3 regions of the Niveibacterium microcysteis genome follow, and region 3 is predicted to be linked to each of the others. Evidence: predicted binding sites of a transcription regulator. Region 3 holds the regulator's gene; each other region holds the start of a gene.
What was found. Region 3 encodes sigma-54, which starts transcription at its own class of promoters, with help from an activator protein. Its sites were predicted from a motif close to TGGCACGCTTNCTGCTNA; they were not measured.

Region 1 (3,273 bases), 300 kb from region 3:
CCACGGCACCGTGATCGCCGAGATGCCCAGCAGCAGGCCGACCAGCGGCGCGAACGCGAACACCATGATCGAATCGTTCAGCGCCACTTGCGACAGCGTGAACAACGGGTCGCCATGGGTCAGGCGGCTCCACACGAAGACCATCGCGGTGCAGGGCGCGGCGGCGAGCAGGATCAGCCCGGCGATGTAGCTGTCGATCTGGTCGGCCGGCAGCAGCGGCGCGAACAGCTGGCGGATGAAGAGCCAACCGAGCAGCGCCATCGAGAAGGGCTTCACCAGCCAGTTCACGAACAGTGTCACGCCGATGCCGCGCACATGCTGGCGCACCTCGTGCAACGCGCCGAAGTCCACCTTCACCAGCATCGGAATGATCATCACCCAGATCAGCAGACCGACCGGCAGGTTCACCTGCGCGAACTCAAGCCGCCCGATGGCCTGGAACACGCCGGGTAACAGCTGGCCGAGCGCGATGCCGGCCAGGATGCAGAGAAAGACCCACAGGCTGAGGCCGCGCTCGAAGGCGCTCATGGGGGTGGGTGGTTTGGCGGTGTCAGGGGTGCGCGTCATGGTGTGCATCGATTTCGTCCGGGGCGTCGGGGCAACAGGGGGTGGTAAGCAGATCCGCACAGGCCTCGGGTCGGCCGCCGCAACATTCGGCGGTGAGGTAGGTAACCAGCTCGGCAACCCGTGCAATGTTCGGGCGATAGCGCTGAAAGCGCCCTTCCTGTTCAACCGTGGCGAGCCCGGTATGCAGCAGCGATTTCAGGTGGAAGGAGAGTTTGTTCGGCGCGATATCGAGCGCGCTGGCAAGATCGCCCGCCACCATGCCGGCCGGCCCTTGCCGGACGAGCAGCCGGAATACATCGAGCCGGATGCCCGATGCGAGCGATTCGAAGACCGTAGCGGCGTCGTCCCTGTCCATCGTTCAATATTACAAGAAATGTTGAAATGAAGGGCCGGCGAAGCGGCGCCTTTGCGCCGCAGGGGCTCAGGCCAGCAAGGCCGTGATCGAGGCGATCTGCGCGCTGGGGCGCTCTGCCGTAGCGGCGTTGTCGGCCTGGCTCGCCGGTGCGACGTCACCGAACAGCGTGGCGTCGGCTTCCACCACGAGGCTGCCATAGCGCACCTTGCCGCGGATTTGCGCGCCCGCGCGCAGTTTGAGGCGGCCGGTCACATGCAGTTCGCCCTCGAAGCGGCCGCTGATGTCAGCGGCCTCCACCCGTGCGGCGCCGTTGAAGCTGCCGCCGGCGGCGATCTCGATCACGCGGCTCTCCAGCGCGGCGTCGACATGGCCTTCCACCCGCAAGGTGTCGCAATCGAGGATCTGCGCGCCGCTCAGTTTCACGCGCGGCCCCACCACCAGCCGGTTATCCGCCACCGGGCTGCTCGATGTGGCCGGGAAGGGGGCGGGCTTGAAGGGTTCGGGTACGCCCGGCTGGGAATCGGATGCCGGCGGGCGCCGGATGCTGCGGGATTCGCGGTGCTGGTCGAGGATGCTGGGTTTGGCGATCATGTGGACTCCTGCCGGTTCGGTGATGCGCCCGGATGCATGGGCAGGGCCGTCAATGCAGTTTGCATGCCAGTGCCGGCGGGCCGGGCGATTGCGCGATAATCATCGAAGCCTGTCGGTGCCATTGGCGCAAAAGTGTCGCTCCACGGCGACGCAAAAATCGGTGGCAAGCCCCGATCCGGCTGGCCTTGCGGCACTCAAGTGTGTCGGGATGTGACGACAGCGTCGCTGCCTCTGGTCAAGCGGGCGCATGCGTGTTCTGATCGCGGCTCCTGATTCCATTGGCATCACCGGCGGCGCGCCGTGGATGGCCACGCTCGCCGCAGATGTCCCGGGTTTCCTTTCGCCAGCTTCTCCTTGTCGCCTTCCTGCTGATCGCGCTGCTCCTAGGCAGCACGGCCTGGCGTGGTGTGCGCATGCTCGAAGCGTTTGCGGCCGAAAGTCGCGCCGCCGCGGCCCATGCGGTGGAGGTGACGGCCGCGACGCAACTGGTCGGCGAGCGCACGGTGGACATGGCGCGCAGCGCGCGGCAGTTCCGTGTGCTGCGCGACGAGGCCTTGCGCGGCCGCTTCATGCAGGCGCGCGACGAGGCACTCGCGTCGCTGCAGCCGCTGCGCCCGGCGCTCGGCGGCCATGTCGCCGACTGGGAGTCCGCCGCCAGCGCGGTGGCCGGTCTGCTCGACGACACCGCGGCGCATCCGCTGCAGGAAGGCTTGCAGCGGCTGGGTGACGTCAACGAACAACTCGCCACCGCAGCGCAGCAGGTGGTGGAACACCAGAACCGCGAGCTGCTCGATACGCTGGATGGCAATCGTGCGCGCCTCGGCCTGCAGGTGTTCGCCGCACTGGCCGGCAGTGTCGTGCTGGCGCTGGTGTTCGGCCTGTGGCTGGTGCGTCCGCTCGGGCGACTGGAGCGCAGCATCGACGACCTGGGCGCCAATCGTTTCGATACGCCGGTGGATATCCGCGGCCCGGCCGACCTGCGCCGCGTCGGGCGGCGGCTCGATTGGCTGCGGAGCCGGCTTGCCGAGCTTGAAGCCGATCGCCAGCGGGTGCTGCGCCATGTGTCGCACGAGCTGAAGACGCCGCTCGCGTCGCTGCACGAAGGCATCGCGCTCCTCGAGGACCGTGTGCTCGGCCCCCTGCAGGACGGGCAGGCCGAAGTCGTGAAGATTCTCACCGAGAACAGCGTGCTGCTACAGACCCGGATCGAGGCGCTGCTCGGCTACAACGCGGCGGCTTTCGACGCGCGCCGGCTCGACTGCAAGAAGCTCTCGCTGCGCGAGGTGATCGAGGCGGTGATGCGGGAACAGGCGCTGCCCTGCCAGTCGCGCCGTATCGAAGTGCAGTTGAGCGGGCCGGACACCTTCGTCGTGGCCGATGCCGGCAAGCTCGCGATCGTGTTCGGCAACCTGCTCTCCAACGCGATCCGCTTCAGCCCCAACGGCGGCCTCGTGCGCTTCGTGCTCGGGCGCAACGAGCGCAACGTGTGGGTGGATTGCATCGACCAGGGGCCGGGCGTTGCGCGGCAGGATCGCGGCCGCATCTTCGACCCCTTCTACCAGGGCAGCCGTCAGCCGGAGGGCGCGCGTGGCGGCAGTGGCATCGGCCTGTCGATCGTGCGCGAGATGGTGCAAGCGCACGGCGGCAGCATCGCGCTGCTGCCGGACGACGGCGGTGCGCATTTCCGCGTGGAGTTACCGCATGAAGCCTGAGATGAGCGCGGTGCGCGCGACGCTCGCCGCGTTGCTGCTGGCCATGCT
Region 2 (3,273 bases), 670 kb from region 3:
GCGTGGCCCGGGTAGGCCTTCTTGATGCTCACCACCGCCAGCCGGTAGGAGCAGCCCTCCGGCGGCAGATAGAAGTCGACAATCTCCGGAAACTGCTTCTGCAACAGCGGCACGAATACTTCGTTGAGCGCGAGCCCAAGCATCGCCGGCTCATCCGGCGGTTTACCGGTGTAGGTGCTGTGGTAGATCGGGTTACGGCGCATCGTGATGCGTTCGATCGTAAACACCGGGAAGTCCGATACCTCGTTGTAGTAGCCGGTGTGGTCACCGTAGGGGCCTTCGGGCGCCATATCATCGGGGTGGATCACGCCTTCAAGCACGATCTCGGCCGACGCGGGAACCTGCAACTCGGAGCCGAGGCACTTCACCAATTCAGTCTTCGCCCCGCGCAACAGGCCGGCGAACTGGTACTCGGACAGGCTATCGGGCACAGGCGTCACCGCCCCCAGGATGGTCGCCGGATCGCAGCCGAGCACCACGGCAACCGGAAATGGTTTTCCCGGATTTGCTTGCTGATGTTCGCGAAAATCCAGCGCGCCACCTCGATGCGCCAACCAGCGCATGATGACCCGGTTAGGTCCGAGCACCTGCTGGCGGTAGATGCCAAGGTTCTGACGCTGTTTGTGCGGGCCGCGCGTCACGACCAGTCCCCAAGTGATCAGGGGCGCAGCATCACCCGGCCAGCAGTGCTGGATCGGCAGACGCGACAGGTCGACGTCCTTGCCCTCCCATACGACCTCCTGACACGGCGCAGAACCGACGACCTTCGGCGACATGTTCATCACCTGCTTGAAGATCGGCAGCTTCTCCCAGGCATCCTTAAGCCCCTTCGGTGGCTCGGGCTCCTTCAGGAAGGCGAGCAACTTGCCGACTTCGCGCAAGGCCGTCTTCCAGTCACCGTCCTCGCCCATGCCATAGGCCACGCGCTGCGGCGTACCGAAAAGGTTGGCCAGAACAGGCATCGCGCACGTACGCCCCTGCGTGTGCGCGTTCTCGAACAAGAGCGCCGGACCGCCCGCACGCAAAACGCGGTCGGCAATCTCGGTCATCTCAAGGTGTGTATCCACCGGATGGGCGATGCGCTTGAGCTCGCCGCGGCTTTCGAGTTGCGCAATGAAGTCGCGCAGATCCTTGTAACGCATCGCAGTTGGCGTCTTTCAAACTGGGTCCGATATGGCCGCGATGATACCGCCAGGGCTCCACCTCCGCCGCGTGGGCGTCGACGGATTTTCTTACACCGCATTTGTCGCAACCGACAAACAGAACAAAACCATCAACGATTTCAATTAGATAGAATCCAAACGACGGCTGGCACGAAGCCTGCTTCAATCTCTGCGAGTCAGGACATCGTCCTGCCACCCAACGACAACGAGGCTAAATCGTGAAAATGAAATCACTCGCTGCCGCCATCCTGCTGATCGGCGGTGCTGCAATCTCGACGGCCGCAAGCGCCGGCGCAGTCATCACCAACGGGACCGTCAGCCTTGGCGTTAACGACCTGGGCGCGCTGAACTACGGCGGCGTCGGCCTCAAGTACAACGTTACCGGCGGCGACAGCACGGTGTACGGCTGCACCTGCGAAGGCTGGGGTGCTGCGATTGCTTCGACCGGTGTAGCTGGCTACCAGAACACCTCCGTCGGCACTGGCGGCCTGAGCCTGGTGTCCTTCACCTCCACGGCATCGACCGCCATCTCGGTGTCGCGCGTGCTGAACGCTTCGGGCGCCGCGATTCTGGAAGTGACGCACAACTACCATCCGATTTCCACGACTTCGGCGCTCTACGCTGACGACGTGTCGATCAAGAACCTGCAGACTTTCGCGATTGCATCGGGTGACCTGCGCTATCGCCGCGTGATGGACTGGGACATCTACCCGACCGCTTTCAGCGAATTTGTGACGATCCAAGGCGTGCCGGGCGCGCTGGGTATCGCCAACGGCAGCAACCTGCTGCACACGACGCGCGACGGCTTCTCGTCTTCGAACCCGCTGGCCTCAAGCCACCGCGTACTTGGCGCGACTGCATGCGCACAAGACGATGCGAACTTCACTGACTGTGGCCCGGATGACCACGGCGCGCTGTTCGATTTCAACTTCGCAGCGGTTGGCGCGGGTGAAACGATCAAGTTCACCACCTACTACGGTGCTGCGGGGACTGAAGCCGACGCAGACCTCGCTCGCCGCATGGTCGATGGCGACGCATCCGACGTCGAAATCGGCATCTACTCATACGGCCAAGCCAACGTAGCCGGCGGCCCGACGACTGGTGTGCCGAACACCTTCATCTTCGGCTTCGGCGCCTCGGGTGGTGTGTTCATCCCGCCGGGTGGCGATGTTCCGGAACCGGGCAGCCTCGCGCTGGCTGGTCTGGGCCTTGCCGGTCTGGCAGCTGCACGCCGTCGCCGCGCGAAGTAAGTTTTCGCTGCAGCACGCACAAGTACCCCTTTCCGGTTTCCGGAAAGGGGTATTCTTTTTTTGTGTCCAGCCTCCCGCCAACAAATGAAACTCCGCCATCTCGCCGTCTTGCTCGCCACCCTGACGCCACTCGCATCGCTCGCAACGCCGATTCATAATTTTCTCGACATCCAGCCGCGCTCGGCCGCCAAGGCAACAACGCCGCTCGATAAGGGTTACGACGCGTTGAACGAAGGGAAGTACGACCAGGCGAGGCAGTTATTCAGTGAAGCCGCGAAGGCGGAACCCGCCAATCCCCTGCCCTTGCTTGGGCTGGCGGACATCGCACGCCTGCAGCACAAGGACGCTGAGGCCAGCGACTGGGTGAAGAAGGCCTACAAAGTCGCCCCGCAATCTGTGGACTCCTTGGTCGCCATGGCGCGCCTGAGCATGGCCACGAAACAGTGGAAAGAGGCCGAGCGTTTTGCGCTCGAAGCCGCCAAAGCCGGCCCCACTGCGGCAGCCCCTCAACTGGATCTGGGTGAGCTGTACCTGAACGTCCTTCACAAACCGGATCTCGCGGCAGAGGCGTTCCGAAAGGCGTCAGAACTGAAGCCAGACCATGCTGGCGCGCGCTTTGGCCTCGGGATGGCATTGCTCGCGAAGCAGAACCCGGCCGACGCAGCGCGCGCCATGAATGAGGCGGTGCGCCTGGCGCCGGAGAACCCGTTGTCGTACTACGGGCTCGGCCAGGCGGAAGCGGCACGGGGTGACTACCGGGCTGCAGCGCGCGCCTTCGACCGCGCGGTGGCACTTGATCCGAAATTTGGCTCCGCGATGGTCGCAGGGGCGGACGCCCGGCAAGCCTCTGGCGACATGAA
Region 3 (3,273 bases):
AGGCACATTGGCGATGAGCGGCGACGAGCTGAAGGCCCGCGCGCTCCGAACGCTGGCGCAGCGCGAACACAGCCGGGCCGAGTTGGCGCGCAAGCTGGCCGCGCACGGTGAGCCGGACGCGGTCGAAGCGGTACTCGACCGGATGAGCGAACTGGGCCTGCTGTCCGACAGCCGCTTTGCCGAAAGTTACGTGCGCAGCCGTGCCGGCCGGCTCGGCCAGCGACGCATCCAGCATGAACTCGCACAGCGCGGCGTGGATCCGGAAACGATCTCCGAAGCGCTGGCGAGTGAGTTGGGCGAGACAGAACTGGAGCGCGCCCGTGCAGTGTGGGCGCGCAAGTTCGGCAGTACGCCGGGCGATGCAAAGGAATGGGCGCGCCAGGCGCGCTTTCTGACCGCCCGCGGGTTTTCCGCGGAGGTCGTGAGAAAAGTGTTGAAAGAGCCGTTCGATGAGTCTGCTTAAGGTAGGCGGTCTATCCAAGCGCTACAAGGCACGCACTGTCGTGCGCGATGTCGGCTTCGAAGTCGGCAGCGGTGAGGTGGTCGGCCTGCTCGGCCCCAACGGCGCCGGCAAGACGACGTGTTTCTACATGATCGTTGGCCTGGTGCGTGCCGACGGCGGCACGATCACCCTCGACGACAAGGAAATCACCCACCTGCCGATCCACAAGCGGGCGCATCTGGGCTTGTCCTACCTGCCGCAGGAAAACTCGGTATTCCGCAAGCTCACGGTGGCCGAGAACATCCTCGCGGTACTTGAACTGCAGAAGCTGCCGAAGGACAAACTCGCCGCGCGGCTCGATGAGCTGCTGGGCGAGTTGGGCATCACGCACTTGCGCGATGCAACCGCGATGTCCCTCTCGGGCGGCGAGCGGCGGCGGGTTGAAATTGCCCGCGCGCTGGCCACCAACCCGCAGGTGATCCTGCTCGACGAACCCTTCGCCGGCGTCGACCCGATCGCGGTGATCGATATCCAGAAGATCATCCGCTTCCTGAAGGATCGCAACATCGGCGTGCTGATCACTGATCACAACGTGCGCGAGACGCTGGGCATCTGCGACCGCGCCTACATCATCACCGAAGGGGTGGTGCTCGCCAGCGGCCGCCCCGACGAAATCGTCCAGAACGACAAGGTTCGCGAGGTTTACCTCGGCGAGCATTTCCGACTCTGATCGCGCAACCCCCACGATGAAGCCCTCGCTCCAGCTCCGCATCTCCCAGCAGCTCGCGCTGACCCCGCAGCTGCAACAGTCGATCAAGCTGCTGCAGCTATCGACACTGGAGCTCAACAGCGAAATCGAGCGCATGCTGCTCGAGAACCCCTTGCTCGAACGCGAAGACGCCGAGTCGGACCCGGAAGCCTGGGGGCAATCCGCCACCACGCCGAGCGGCGACGAACGCACCGACACCGCCAACGATGCGGCGGCCGAAGCGGCCGAGACCTCGCCCGAACCGAGCGAGCCGAGCTTCGACGATGCCGGCAGCTATGACGACGGCCCCACCGAGTGGTCCGGCGAAGGTGGCGGCAGCGGCAATCGCGACGATGACGACGAAACGGATTTCCAGGAATTCCGTGCTGCGCAGACGAGCCTGCGCGACCACCTGGATGAACAAGTTGCCCTGATGCCGCTGTCGGACCGCGATCGCGCGCTGCTGCGCTTCATGATCGAAGCGCTCGACGACGATGGCTATCTGACCCAGCCGCTCGACGAACTGCTGGAGCTGTTGCCGCCCGAGTTTGAAGTTGACGTCGACGAGCTGCAGATCGCCCTCGCGCACCTGCAGAACCTCGATCCGCCGGGCATCGGCGCACGCTCGCCAGGCGAATGCCTGAAGCTGCAATTGCGCCTGCTGCCTGAGAGCGCTGCGCGTGAAGCCGCGATCATCATCGTTGAGCAGCATCTGGAGCTGCTGGCCGCGCGGGATTTCGTGCGACTCAAGCGGCATCTGGGTTGCAGCGACGAAACGCTGCGCGAGGCGCACCAGCTCGTTTGCAGCCTCGATCCGCGCCCCGGTGCGCGGTTTGCCGCAATCGAGACGCGATATGTGATCCCGGATGTGATCGTGCGCAAGGTGCGCGGCCACTGGAGTGCGACACTGAACCCGGACGCGATGCCCAAGCTGCGGATCAACCAGCTCTACGCCGGAATCCTGCAGCAGAACCGCGGCTCGGCCGGATCGCTGGCCGGGCAGTTGCAGGAGGCACGCTGGATGATCAAGAACGTGCAGCAACGGTTTGACACGATCCTGCGGGTATCCCAGGCAATCGTTGACCGCCAGCGGCAGTTCTTCGATTATGGGGACGTGGCAATGCGTCCGCTGACACTGCGCGAAATCGCGGAGCAGCTTGATCTGCATGAGTCGACGATCTCTCGGGTGACCACGCAGAAGTACATGGCCACGCCAAGAGGTATCCTTGAACTGAAGTATTTTTTCGGCAGCCACGTCGCCACGGATTCTGGCGGCGCGTGTTCAGCTACGGCGATTCGTGCGCTGATTCGCCAGCTGGTCGCGGCAGAGGATCGCAAAAAACCGCTATCCGATGCGCGGATTGCCGAGCTTCTCGGCCAGCAGGGGATTGTCGTTGCGCGACGAACCATCGCAAAGTACCGCGAGTCGCTCAACATCCCGCCGGTCAGCCAGCGCAAGATGATCTGAGAGGATAAATCATGAACCTGAACATCACCGGACACCATCTCGAAGTTACCGCCGCGCTCCGCGACTACGTAACATCGAAACTGGATCGCGTGATTCGCCACTTCGATCACGTCACGAGCGTTAACGTGATCCTGTCGGTGGAAAAGCTGAAGCAAAAGGCGGAAGTGACGGTACATGTACGCGGCAAGGACATTTTCGTCGAGAGCATTGACGAAGATTTGTATGCCGCAATCGACGCCATGACGGACAAACTGGACAGGCAGGTTCTCAAGCACAAGGAAAAGTCCTACGATCACGGCCACGAGGCGCACAAGCGCCAATCTGCAGAATCGTAATCACGGTCGCTCTAGTGAATCCCGGCGCGTAAGCTTGCGGAAAGCCCCCGCGCCGAACATGAGCTGACCCCGGATCTGCGCGCCTTCGGGCGCGCAGTGCATTTCTGAACCCCAAGCATGAATCTCATCGCCCCGCTGCTGCCGCCGTCCAATGTGCTCGTCGATCTTGAGGCGAGCAGCAAGAAGCGCGTCTTCGAACAGGCTGGCCTGCTCTTCGAAAACCATCAGGGACTCGCGCGCAGCGCCGTCTACGACGCGCTTTTCACGCGTGAAAAGCTCG

Region 1: JY500_RS21260 (bactofilin family protein) is a predicted target of sigma-54. The motif match lies at 1,565-1,582, and genes of this name have one in related genera.
Region 2: JY500_RS22085 (PEP-CTERM sorting domain-containing protein) is a predicted target of sigma-54. The motif match lies at 1,310-1,327, and genes of this name have one in related genera.

The regions. Positions count from the first base shown of each region.
Region 1 covers NZ_CP071060.1:4,680,001-4,683,273, reverse strand. The annotation lists gene arsB (ACR3 family arsenite efflux transporter) at 1-567, opposite strand, end outside; gene JY500_RS21265 (ArsR/SmtB family transcription factor) at 551-922, opposite strand; gene JY500_RS21260 (bactofilin family protein) at 989-1,513, opposite strand; gene JY500_RS21255 (sensor histidine kinase) at 1,837-3,225, shown strand; gene JY500_RS21250 (hypothetical protein) at 3,215-3,273, shown strand, end outside.
Region 2 covers NZ_CP071060.1:821,639-824,911, reverse strand. The annotation lists gene ubiD (4-hydroxy-3-polyprenylbenzoate decarboxylase) at 1-1,142, opposite strand, end outside; gene JY500_RS22085 (PEP-CTERM sorting domain-containing protein) at 1,388-2,413, shown strand; gene JY500_RS03830 (tetratricopeptide repeat protein) at 2,498-3,273, shown strand, end outside.
Region 3 covers NZ_CP071060.1:155,898-159,170, reverse strand. The annotation lists gene recX (recombination regulator RecX) at 14-463, shown strand; gene lptB (LPS export ABC transporter ATP-binding protein) at 450-1,172, shown strand; gene JY500_RS00700 (RNA polymerase factor sigma-54) at 1,189-2,658, shown strand; gene hpf (ribosome hibernation-promoting factor, HPF/YfiA family) at 2,670-2,993, shown strand; gene ptsN (PTS IIA-like nitrogen regulatory protein PtsN) at 3,111-3,273, shown strand, end outside.